DNA from 4 places in the Rouxiella sp. T17 genome. Region 4 is predicted to be linked to each of the others. Evidence: predicted binding sites of a transcription regulator. Region 4 holds the regulator's gene; each other region holds the start of a gene.
What was found. The regulator Fur, encoded in region 4, represses iron uptake genes when iron is present. The targets are predictions, from matches to a motif close to ATAATAATGAGAACNACTATCAA.

Region 1 (3,155 bases), on a different contig from region 4:
GCTTGGACGGATCGTCCCACGCGACGCCGGTAACCAGTTTCATTGGCGCGACGCTGTCGAGATCGACGTATTTATCCCCCGAATAGCTCGATTTAGATGCGCCTTTAGCATAGCCGAAGGAGAGGCGCGCGCTCAGGCCATCAACCTGCTGATACCAGGTACCGAAGTTGAATCGCGCCGTGACGGAGCTGCCGTAAATGTAAGCTTCGTCGCGGTTTTCAGCTTCATAAGCAATGTAAATATTGCTCGGAATATTGGCAAAAATCGACGGACTGCCCGCGCGAGTATAACGCGTGTAGGCAATAAAGTTTTTGTATTGGCTGTAAAACGCATTGATATCAAAGGTCACGCCCGGCGTCGCTTCACCTTTAATGCCCCACTCGTAGTTGTTGCTGGTCTCGGTTTTAAGATCAGAATTACCGATCAGCGCGTACTGGGAGCTACCTGCATAGCTCGAGCTCAGGTTCCACGAGCCGTAAAGCTGGCTGGCATCCGGGAACTGCGCGCCACGTTTGTATTGCAGGTAAGTGGTCACTTTCGGCGTCAGGTCATACAGGAACGCCAGCGAAGGCAAGATTTGTGTGTCGCTGGTTGTGCCGTACAGCGTCGACAATTCAGCTTCTGACAGCGAACCGTTAGCCAGCGTGCCGAGATCTTTAGGCTCGGTTTTCTGATAGGCCAGACGCACGCCCGGAACAATCGAGAAGTTATGCCCGTCGAGATCCCACGTCATGGTGTCTTGCGCGAAGGCACCAAAAACATAGGTCCGGCTGTTAGCCTGCGGCGGCATGGTGTAAGCGTACGTGCTCTGCACCGGCGTCTGATTAAACGGACGATCGGTGTCGGAAATATTGCCGTTCAGACCCCAGCGGAACTCGTGAATCCCCCACGATTTCGCCATTTTATTGTCGAAACCAAAGGTGTGAGTGTTCAGATCCGAGAAGGTGCGAACCTGCGCAGTACCCAGCGTATTCGGGCCGTAGGTGTTATCGTGGGCCTGCGTTTTCTGGTAGAACAGCTTGGTGTCGATGGTATCGACCAGCAGCGAATTTGGCGTCCAGTGATCCAGCAGGCTGGCGGTTAGACGGCGGGTTTCGCTGGTCTGATAGTTGGTGCCATTAACCGCTGAACCGGCGCTGTTCCACGAGTCAAAATGGGTGTGATTGGTTTTATCATAGAGATCGACGGTGCCGGTCAGCGTATGGGTATCGGTCGCGGCCCACGTGCCGGAGGCCATAACGGCGTCGGAATGCCAGTTGGCCGGATACGCATCGCGCGTTCCGCTGTTGTTACGCGTTTCCTGACCATCACGCCGGCTGATCACCACTACGCCGCTCAGGTCGCGATCGCCACCGGCCACGGTAATGCCGTTGTGCCAGCTGCGGTTTGAAGAGTCGTAATCGCTCTGGTAACCAAAATAGCTGTGCTTGTTGGCGCTGAGATAGTCGTCAGCCGATTTTGGCTTGAACGACACGGCGCCGCCAAGCGCGGTGTTGGCGTAAGAGACGTTGGTCGCGCCTGACTGAATATCAACCGTGCCATACATATAAGGATCGATATAGTCGCGGCCCATGCCGAAGGTGTCCTGCCCTGCGCGTCCGACATAAGGTCGGCCGGTGGCGCTTGGCTGGGCGATGCCGTCGACGTCGATGGCGACGCGGTTGGATTCCAGACCACGAATGTTGTAACCGGTATATCCGCTGCGATCATAACCGCTTTTACCTACCGACGATCCGCCCGCCGATCCCGTCGCGCTGACTAGCGGCTGGTAACGCATGATGGTGCCGAAATCATTGCCGCCGTCTTTTTGCATATCTTTGGCGGTGATTTTGGTTTCTGCGCCCGCTTTTCTTTCGACAGTAGGCGAAATCACGGTCATTACGTCGTCATCGCTGTTGGCAGCTGAAACGGTTGACGCTTTGGCAGTGGCAGCAGACTGCGTATTTTCGGCAGCGATAGCGCTCATGACAGAGCTGGCGACGAGGCTGAGAGTCAGCAAAGTCTTGAGATGACGCGTTCCCTTGTGTGGAGACATTAAAAAGGCCTTAAGAGTTTTTAGGATTATTATTTTGCTCAACAATGTTTCTTGCTTGTAATAGGCCGTGATTCCTAAATTATACGCACGGCAAGCCCCTGTTATTTATCAGGGTTTTTTATAGACTTAATTTGTAATGAAAATGATAATAATTATCATAAACATTCATGTCAACGAATTTGCAGCGTTAAGTTCCCCGTTTCGATGTAATTTTTATGTAAGTTTGCGCAGAACGTGCCAGGAAAGTGGGTAAAGCAGAGCGAGACGGCCCTTAATGTAGAAAAATGTGAGCTCTATCGACTGTTTCTAATGCCAATCGGATGAGTGACATCTACGCTTACAGGATGTCCTGGTGCGCAGGACGTTTAAAAGGAATGAACTATGCGTTTACCTATTCTGTTATCCCTGCTGGCGACACTGTGTATCAGCGGCAACGCGCTCGCGGCGGAGGCGACTAAAACCCCGTCGGCGGCGCAAACGGCCCAGCGTCAGAAAATGACCGATTGTAATCAGCAGGCGACCACGCAAAGCCTGAAAGGTGACGAACGCAAAACGTTTATGAGTCACTGTCTGAAAGCCGAGACGCAAACCAACGACAAGGCGCTTTCCACGCAGCAAAATAAAATGAAGAGCTGTAACGCCGATGCTGCCAAAAAAGAGCTGAAAGGTGACGCACGTAAAACATTCATGAGCGAGTGTTTGAAAAAAGCGGCGTGATCTGCAACCTAGGCTGCACTATCGTTAGCAAATAAAGAAACGGTAGCAAATAAGCAAAATCCTCTTAACGCGCATTCCGAAAACTCGGCTGCGCGTTTCGTTTATTGTTTGCTGTCGCGGGGGGTGACGACCTATAATGGGCGCAGTTGTCATTGGAATTTCAGTAAATTGAGGAGTTTAGCTATGGCTGTATTCAAGCTGGTTCTTGTAAGACACGGCGAAAGTCAATGGAACCAAGAAAACCGTTTTACTGGTTGGTATGATGTTGATCTTTCGGAAAAAGGTCGTACTGAAGCGAAGCAGGCTGGTCAGCTGCTGAAAGATGAAGGCTTCCAGTTCGATTTTGCCTACACCTCTGTACTGAAACGTGCTATCCACACGCTGTGGAGCGTTCTGGATGAGC
Region 2 (3,155 bases), on a different contig from region 4:
AACGATGGTCCTTGATTTCCGCCGTCGTGCCGCTGGTGCGCGTTAGGGTTGAGGTTTTAGCGATGTCATAACGGCCACCGGCGGTCAGGATCCAGTGGTTCCACTCGGCCTGATCCTGCATATACAGGCCCGTTTGCTCCTGACGATTCAACACGTTATACAGGAAACCGCCCTGCATATTGGAGTCGTTGTAGTTCGGATTGGTCAGGCTCAAATTGCTGGCGCTGCCGTAATCCGCATCAATACTGTTGCTCATGCGCATGTAATCGACGCCCATCAGCAAGGTGTGCTCGACGGCGGCGGTAGAGAATTTGGCCTGCGCCTGCGTATCAACGTCAAAGTTATTCAGCTTTTCTGCCGAGACCACCGATGCGCGAGAAATCTGCGCTGGCGCGACATAACCGGTGTCATAAATGCCGGTATATTTGCTGTCGATTTTGGTGTAGCGCAGGTTCTGACGCACGGTCCAGGTGTCATCAAACTGATGGCCAAAGCTGTAGCCGACCATCTTTTGATTGCGTGACAGTTTGCTGTTAGCGTCGCCGTCGTTGAAATCGGTCGAGAGTTTGCGCGCATTGCCGTTGGCATCGTAGTAAGGCACTACGGTGCCCTGACGCGGCATCCAGCCGTAGAATCCAGAATCTGGATCGTCCTGGAAATTGCTCAGGAAGGTGAATTCAGTTTTGTCGTCAGGACGCCAGCTGAAGGAAGGCGCAATGGCGAAACGCTTCTCTTTGGCTAACACCTGCTGGGTATTTTGGTCTTTCGCCAAGCCGGTCAGACGATAGGAGTAAACGCCCGCGTCGTCGATGGCGTCGCTGAAGTCGAAGCCGGTCTGATAAAGGCTGTCGGAGCCCATCGAGAACTGAATTTCATGCAGCGGCTGAGTGGTTGGGCGTTTGCTGACCATGGTGATCACGCCGCCCGGATTGCTCTTGCCGTAAAGCACGGAGGCCGGGCCGCGCAGCAGCTCGACGCGCTCAAGGAAATACGGGTCCATCGAGACTTCAGAATAGTTGTCGCCCTGAAGCTTGATGCCATCCAGATATTGGTTGGTGTTGACGGAGGTAAAACCGCGGATAGCAACGGCATCGTAAGTGCTTGAGCTGCCGCGGCTGGCGAAAACGCCCGGCGCATAGTTTAACGCTTCTTTAACCGTCGTCGGCTGGCGCATGTCCATCTCTTCACGCGTGACCACCGAAATTGACTGCGGCGTCTTGACGATTGGAGTGTCGGTTTTTGTGCCGCTCGCGCTTTGCTTGGCAACGATAGTCGGGGCTGGACCCCACGCGGACTCTGGCGCGACGTTGGATGTGCCATCGCCGACCACGGTGATTGTGTCGTTTTTTGGCGCACTCGTCGGCGTTTCAGCGGCAAGCGATTGAAAAGTAAGGCTAGACATCGCGACGGCGATCGTCAGGGCGAGTTTATTTCGGTTAAAGATCAGGGAGCAGTTTTTCACAGATGCAGCGCGCATTTGAGCCATGTTTTTATCTCTGGAGATATTGGAATAGGAATAGAAACGATAATTATTATTATAACGATCGCACTATATGCTTAAGGCCAAGATATCTGCAAGAGCATTTACTTTTAACGCTTCGCTGAACAATAGCGAACGAGGAGATATTTCCCTGCAAAGCCTGTGGGAAATAGTAGGGGAAGCCAGTCAATACGCGGCTTGCCGAGAGAAACAAAAAAAGCGCGATTTGCATCGCGCTTTATATTTTGTGGCTGATATTGCTCTAGACTTTGCGAAAATAGCGCTGTCGGCGTTATTTACTGCCGAACATGTCTTTTATCCACCCTGCCACACCATTACTGTCTTTCTGCTCATCCTGAGGCTGCTGCTGCTGTTGCTGCTGCGGCTGGCCCTGCGGCTGATTTTGCTGCTGCTGCTGTTGCAACAGCTGTTGTTGCTGTTGCTGCTGCTGATAAGCCGCGGCCTGAGCAGCCTGACACAGGTTGTTGGCGTCATCGGTCCAGACTGGAATGGTGCGCAGTCCGCCGCCGGAGAGCAAGCCACCGCCGGAATTACAGATGAAGTTACCGCCGTCATCTATGTTCATCATGCTGACGTCATCCGGCACCTGAAGATCCAGCGGCATCGGCGTAATGTTGCCGAGGTAGCGGCTGTACAACGCCAGCGCGCCGGTTGAACCCCAAAGCTTGGACGGACCGTTGTTATCGCGGCCAACCCAGGTAATCGCCACCTGATTGCCGTCGATACCCGCGAACCAGCTGTCACGTAGTTCGTTGGAGGTACCGGTTTTCGCCGCCAGATGCAGCTTCGGATATTTCACCGCCAGCGCGCGCGAAGTCCCTTCAGACACTACCTGCTGCATCGCGTACAGCGTCAGGTAAGCGGCTTCGGCAGGAACAACGCGTTCGGCCTGCGGATAGCTCTGATAAAGCACCGTGCCGTCATCGCCAATCACCGAACGCACCGCCGACAGTGGCGCCTTGTTACCGCCGCTGGCGATCGTCTGGTACTCCTGCGCGACTTCCATCGGCGTCAGGGCAATCGCCCCGAGCAGCATCGACGGCGTCTGGTTCAGCGACTCTTTCGGCACGCCAAGGTTAATCAGCGTTTTGGTGATGTCATCCAGACCCACCGCCATGCCGAGGTTAACCGTGGGTACGTTCATTGAACGGGCCAGCGCGTCGACCAGCAGCACTTGTCCACGGAACTGATTATCGTCATTGTGCGGCGACCAGGTCTGGCCGTTAGACAATTTGATTGCCAGCGGCTGGTCAGCCAGCACGGTGTTCAGACGGTATTTATTCGGATCGCTCAGCGCGGTCAGATAGGTCGCAGGTTTTGCCAGAGATCCCACCTGACGACGCGCCTGCATCGCACGGTTGAAGCCCGCAAACTGCGTCTCCGCTCCGCCGACCATGGCGCGAACTTCGCCGGTATAACGGTCGACAATCACCATCGCGGTTTCAATATCTTTAAAGCCGCTGCGCTTGCGAAGCTGTGGAATACCCTCTTCCACCGCTTTTTCAGCGCCGTCCTGCGCGATCGGATCCAGCGTGGTGAAGATCTTCACGCCCGACATCTGGGTGATTTTGTCGCCCAGTTTTTGCTGCAATTCCTGACGCACCATCTGCATAAACGCAGGCTGAGGCGAAATCACGCCGCCTTTTGGCTGAAC
Region 3 (3,155 bases), on a different contig from region 4:
AAAACCGAGAAAAAGCCGTTTACCCTCTATAAACCTAGCAGTCGGCCGATTTTTTACCAGCCTTAGGCACAGAATGCGATTCAAATTCGGCAGGCTTGGGTCTACCCTATTCTTCTCTTTACCGCGACTGAACTTATTGCGGTGAATAAACTTATTGCCATTGAACATTGTTAACGTTAAACGGGATCTGCCTTGACCACGCCTCTTACTCCTCTTTCTGACCCACAGCCAAAGAAAATTGGCCTTGAGCAACGCCCCGTGGTGCAGCGCCGCGATCTGGCCGTCAGTCAGCCTGACTGGGTAGCAGAAGAAGTGCCGGTCGCGTTGGTTTATAACGGAATTTCTCACGTAGTAATGATGGCGTCGCCAAAAGATCTCGACGCTTTCGCGCTAGGTTTTTCGCTTTCTGAAGGCATTATCGAATCGGTTAACGATATTTTTGGTCTGGATGTGACGCCAAACTGTAACGGTATTGAGGTTAATATCGAGCTATCGAGCCGTCGTTTTGCCGGATTAAAAGAGCGCCGCCGTGCAATGGCGGGCCGCACGGGCTGTGGCGTCTGTGGCATTGAGCAATTGGGCGACCTCTTCCGGCCCCTTGCGCCGCTGCCTTTTACGCAGACTTTTTCACTTGCCGGGCTGGATAACGCGCTGCGTCAGCTGACATCGGTGCAGCCGATCGGTCAGGAAACCGGCTGTACGCACGCGGCGGCGTGGATAAATCTGCAGGGCGAGCTGCTGGGCGGCTGCGAAGATGTGGGTCGTCACGTGGCGCTAGACAAAATGCTGGGCGTGAAAGCGCGCGAGCCGAGCTGGCAACACGGCGCGGCGCTGGTATCAAGCCGTGCGAGCTATGAGATGGTGCAGAAAACGGCGATGTGCGGCATTGAAATTCTGTTTGCGGTTTCGGCTGCCACTTCTCTGGCCGTCGATGTCGCGCAGCGCTGCAATCTCACGCTGGTTGGATTCAGTAAACCCGGCCGCGCGACGGTTTATACGCATCCGCAGCGTCTGGTCGATTAATCGGAACATTGAGAAACTCAGCGGCAGGGCGATTCTGAAAATAGGCCAAAAGGCTTTAGACGGATTTTGCCCTTGGATAGTCTTGGTTACTCTAAGCCACTGATTACGCGGCCTTGCAGAATGCCCACACAAAGTGTGGAGCATAGATAATCATTTTCAATATCAATTTATTAACTATAATGATCCGACTGATTACGCGGTGCTCACCCTAATCTGCACCGCCCAACTAAAATGGAGCTGATGAACATGAGTTATTCACTACCATCCCTGCCTTACGCTTACGACGCTCTTGAGCCGCATTTCGATAAAGAAACGATGGAAATCCATCACACTAAACACCACCAGACTTATGTAAACAACGCCAATGCGGCGCTGGAAAGCCTGCCAGAACTGGCTGCGCTGCCTGTTGAAGAGCTGCTGGTAAACTTCGATAAAGTGCCAGCTGACAAGAAAACTGTACTGCGTAACAACGCGGGCGGTCACGCTAACCACAGCTTCTTCTGGAAAGGCCTGAAAAAAGGCACCACCCTGCAGGGCGACCTGAAAGCCGCTATCGAACGTGACTTCGGCAGCGTTGATGCTTTCAAAGAAACCTTCGAAAAAGCTGCTGCAACCCGTTTCGGTTCTGGTTGGGCCTGGCTGGTCAAGAAAGACGGCAAGCTGGCGGTAGTTTCTACTGCTAACCAGGATAGCCCGCTGTTAGGCGAAGCAATTTCTGGCGCATCTGGCACCCCGATCGTGGGTCTGGACGTGTGGGAACATGCTTACTACCTGAAATATCAGAACAAACGCCCTGATTACATCAAAGCCTTCTGGGACGTTGTAAACTGGGACGTCGCGGCAGAAAACTTCGCTAAAGCCTAAGTTTCTGTTAAGACTCATGCTGACGTTTTCAGTAACGTCAGCAGGCTCTCTTTGGCTTAGTCATGCGTTGGCTTAGTCATGCGTTGGCCTAGTAACGCGTTGATTTTTTAATGCATTGCTTTTGTACAACAGCCAAAAATAGCCGAAAAAAAACCGACGGAGCATGCTGCGTCGGTTTTTTTATTTCTATAATTCGCCTCTTTTCAGAAGCGGCTTTTAGAAAGGTTTTTTCGCATAACCCGTCACGGTTTGCAGGTTCATTTCACGGCCCAGAGCAGTCATTGGGTGAACGACGATGATGCCGCGCACGGCCTTCTTCAACGTGCCCATATCCGCCTGCTCTTTCTTGGTGATTTCACGGCTGTATGGCAGCTTGGTCAGCTTTTGCGCTTCAGCACTCAGCTTCACTTCACGCACGCCACGCAGGCGTTCGATTTCGGCCGCCAACTTCTCTTTTTCTTTCATGTGCTGGTCAATCAGCTCGCTCACGCCCTGCTGAATAACGGTCGCATCTTTGTGGTTCAGTGCATCCAGCATGTCGCTCAGGCGCTTAATTTCTGCTTTTTCTTTTTCGATCATTTCGGTAACCCGTATGCCATCAGGCGCCGCGAGATTGCGGGGCAGGACGACGAAGTGTGGAATTCAACCTGTAGTGTAACAGGAATAGTGTAACAGGAAGTCGTCTATTCAGCAGCCTGTGTGACGATTCCCGGCGGTAATCCGCTCATCTCACAGGCCCTGCGCCCCACGCGCGCCAACGCATCGGTGTAGCGCGCATTGAACGGATAGCAGCAGGAAAGCCGCAGCGCATTGCGATAACGGCCGCTCGGCGAGTAGAGCGTGCCGGGCGTCATGCTTATTTTTTCTTTAAGCAACAGTTCGAAAAGTTTAACCGTATCGACGCCCGGCGGAAAATCGACCCAGAATACAAATCCGCCCTGCGGCTGGGTGGCGCGCGTGCCCTGTGGAAAATATCGCATTATTAATGACTTTGCCTCATCGACCTGCGCCGCGTAACGACGTCGTAAAGAACGCAGGTGATGATCGAATCCGCCCGACTCGAGAAATACGGCCAGCGTTTCGGATAAAAGCGAAGATTCGGCCATCGACGACACCGCTTTTAAATGACGCAGCTTTTCGCTAAAACGCCCGCCCGCTATCCAGCCAATTCGAAAATCAGGCGCCAAGGTCTTGGTAAAGCTGGTGCAAAACAGCACCCAACCGTTTTTATCGAACGATTTTACCGCCGGAGAAAGCGTCGCGCCGAA
Region 4 (3,155 bases):
TGTACCGCTACCTATGGCAAAAGAACAACTGGATCGTACGACGCTTGATCTGTTCGCAGACGATCGCCGTCCGGGACGTCCAAAAACAAATCCGCTATCTCGCGATGAACAGCTTCGGATTAACAAGCGTAATCAGCTTCGCCGTGACAAAAACAACGGTTTGCGTCGCGTAGAGCTGAAAATCAATGCCGAAGCTGTCGATGCGCTTAACAAGCTGGCGGAACAGCAAAATATCAGCCGTAGCGAGCTGATTGAACAGATGTTGCTATCTCATCTGAACAATCAGGAAAGCGCGTCTTCGCACGACTGATTCGGGCGGGTAATGCTCGTGATTACCCGCCGTTGCTCTCTTTCTGTTGCTTACCGGTTGGGTTAGTTACCTGAAAGGTAAAGCTGTCCGCCCGAAAAAATCTCGACATTGCCTTTTGACTGCTCTCCTAATTAAAAAACGCGTAACGGAACACACAAAGGCGATAACGCTTTAGCGCGTTGCCCTATAAACTATTGGGCTATGATTTTTAGGTAATAAATTCCAGGCGTCGTTGATTCACGCTGCAAACGAACACATTGACTCACCGAGTCCATTAAAGAACAAGAGGTTAGATAAGCTTATGGCAGTTGTAGGTATCTTCTTTGGTTCCGACACCGGAAACACCGAAAACATCGCAAAAATGATCCAGAAGCAGTTGGGTAAAGATGTGGCTGACATTCAGGACATCGCCAAAAGCAGTAAAGAAGATCTGGAAAAATACGATATTTTGCTGCTCGGCATCCCAACTTGGTACTACGGTGAAGCACAGTGTGACTGGGACGACTTTTTCCCGACGCTGGAAGAGATAGATTTCGAAGGTAAGCTGGTAGCCGTATTCGGCTGTGGCGATCAGGAAGACTACGCGGAATACTTCTGTGACGCGATGGGCACCGTGCGTGACATCATCGAACCTCGCGGCGCGGTGATCGTCGGTCACTGGTCAACCGAAGGTTACGGCTACGAAGCGTCGAAAGGCATGGCGGATGAGACCCATTTCATCGGTTTGGCTATCGACGAAGACCGTCAACCCGAGCTGACCAACGAACGCGTTGACGCCTGGGTTAAGCAAATTTCCGAAGAATTAAGCCTTGCCGAGATTATCGGTTAATCCCACACAAAGGCTAAGGCCCTGAAACGTTGAGGTTATTCGTTAAAGGGCCAAACTATCACTGAAATTAACAATTTAAGAGCTTCAAAATTGTAAATTTCAGCCCGATCAAGGTACACTAACTGTATCTGTTTTATCGTTCTGCCCGCATTGGGTTTAAAACCTTTGGTCTTGCTTTATACCTTCGGGTCTGCTTAAAACCTTTGGATCAGAATGATGGTTATTAACAGCCCACCGTTTTCATTAACGTGATTAGCATAGTGACAGGACTAAATCCGCATGACTGACAACAACACCGCACTGAAGAAAGCCGGCTTAAAAGTCACGCTTCCGCGTCTTAAAATCCTGGAAGTGTTGCAAGCCCCGGCAGGTCACCACGTCAGCGCGGAAGATTTGTACAAAGAACTTATCGACATGGGCGAAGAGATTGGTCTGGCCACGGTTTACCGCGTGCTTAACCAGTTTGACGATGCCGGCATTGTTACCCGCCACAACTTTGAAGGCGGCAAGTCAGTATTTGAACTGACCCAACAGCATCACCATGACCACCTTATCTGCCTCGATTGCGGTCGTGTTATTGAATTCCGCGACGAATATATCGAAGCACGTCAGCGTGAGATTGCCAAACGCCACGGCATTAAATTAACCAACCACAGCCTTTATCTTTACGGTCACTGCGAAGACGGCAACTGTCTGGAAGATGATTCTGTGCACGGCAAAGGCTAATAGCCGGCGCCAGAGCGGTTATGAAGAATAACGGCTTATGAATACAAAATGACCGCTGAAAAGCGGTTTTTTTTTGCCTGCGATCTGTCCTCTCCTTCATAACGGCAAACTTTTGCTTCGCGATAGCCAAAAAAAATGCAGCCCGCAAAGGCTGCATTTTTCATTGGGTAAATCACCAACAGGCATTACACCGCGGGCTTGCTTTCCCAGTTATCACGCAGGCCAACGGTGCGGTTAAACACCAAATGCTCGGCGCTGGAGTAAGTGCTGTCGGCGCAGAAATAACCTTCGCGCTCGAACTGCAGGCTCACACCAATTTCGGCTGAAGCCAGGCTTGGTTCAACGAAGCCTTGGGCAATTACCAGCGACTCTGGGTTGATGGTGGTTAGGAAGTCTTCGGCCTGCGCCGGATTTGCCACGCTGAACAGACGATCGTACAGGCGGAATTCGGCTGGCTTGCCTTCTGTCGCAGAAACCCAGTGGATCACGCCTTTTACCTTGCGGCCATCGGCAGGATCTTTGCTTAGCGTATCAACGTCATAGCTACAGAAGATGGTAGTAACATTGCCTTCTGCGTCTTTTTCGATGCGCTCAGCCTTGATTACGTACGCGTTACGCAGGCGAACTTCTTTGCCCAGCACCAAACGCTTGTACTGCTTGTTGGCTTCTTCGCGGAAATCGGCCTGATCAATAAAGATTTCGGCGGTAAACGGCACGTCGCGCGTCCCCATTTCCGGCTTGCTCGGATGGTTCGGCATCGACACCCACTGCACGGCGTCGCCAGCAAAGTTTTCGATAACGACTTTTACCGGGTTAATCACGGCCATCGCGCGCGGAGCGTTCTCGTTGAGATCGTCACGGATACAAGATTCCAGCGCCGCCATTTCAACGTTGTTATCCTGCTTGGTCACGCCGATACGACGGCAGAACTCGCGGATGGAACCGGCGGTGTAACCACGACGACGCAGGCCTGAAACCGTTGGCATGCGCGGGTCATCCCAGCCTTCAACGATATTCTCGGTCACCAGCAGGTTCAGCTTGCGCTTGGACATGATGGCGTATTCGAGATTCAGACGAGAGAATTCGTACTGACGCGGATGACAAGGAATGGTGATGTTATCCAATACCCAGTCATACAGACGGCGGTTGTCCTGGAACTCCAGCGTACACAGCGAGTGGGTGATCCCTTCCAGCGCATCGGAAATGCAGTGGGTGAAATCGTACATCGGATAGATGCACCACTTGGTGCCGGTCTGGTGGTGATCGGCGAACTTGATGCGATACAGCACC

Region 1: the regulator Fur is predicted to act here: its motif matches at 2,172-2,194, upstream of SC206_RS13420 (TonB-dependent receptor domain-containing protein).
Region 2: the regulator Fur is predicted to act here: its motif matches at 1,517-1,539, upstream of fhuA (ferrichrome porin FhuA).
Region 3: the regulator Fur is predicted to act here: its motif matches at 1,167-1,189, upstream of sodA (superoxide dismutase [Mn]).

What each region holds. Positions count from the first base shown of each region.
Region 1 is NZ_JAWUEA010000034.1:107,993-111,147, forward strand. It holds gene SC206_RS13420 (TonB-dependent receptor domain-containing protein) at 1-1,966, opposite strand, end outside; gene SC206_RS13425 (PsiF family protein) at 2,417-2,752, shown strand; gene gpmA (2,3-diphosphoglycerate-dependent phosphoglycerate mutase) at 2,936-3,155, shown strand, end outside.
Region 2 is NZ_JAWUEA010000038.1:64,780-67,934, forward strand. It holds gene fhuA (ferrichrome porin FhuA) at 1-1,486, opposite strand, end outside; gene mrcB (bifunctional glycosyl transferase/transpeptidase) at 1,773-3,155, opposite strand, start outside.
Region 3 is NZ_JAWUEA010000027.1:103,170-106,324, reverse strand. It holds gene fdhD (formate dehydrogenase accessory sulfurtransferase FdhD) at 238-1,023, shown strand; gene sodA (superoxide dismutase [Mn]) at 1,270-1,887, shown strand; gene SC206_RS08260 (YibL family ribosome-associated protein) at 2,104-2,466, opposite strand; gene SC206_RS08255 (aminotransferase-like domain-containing protein) at 2,571-3,155, opposite strand, start outside.
Region 4 is NZ_JAWUEA010000035.1:316,682-319,836, reverse strand. It holds gene ybfE (LexA regulated protein) at 14-310, shown strand; gene fldA (flavodoxin FldA) at 612-1,139, shown strand; gene fur (ferric iron uptake transcriptional regulator) at 1,419-1,865, shown strand; gene glnS (glutamine--tRNA ligase) at 2,051-3,155, opposite strand, start outside.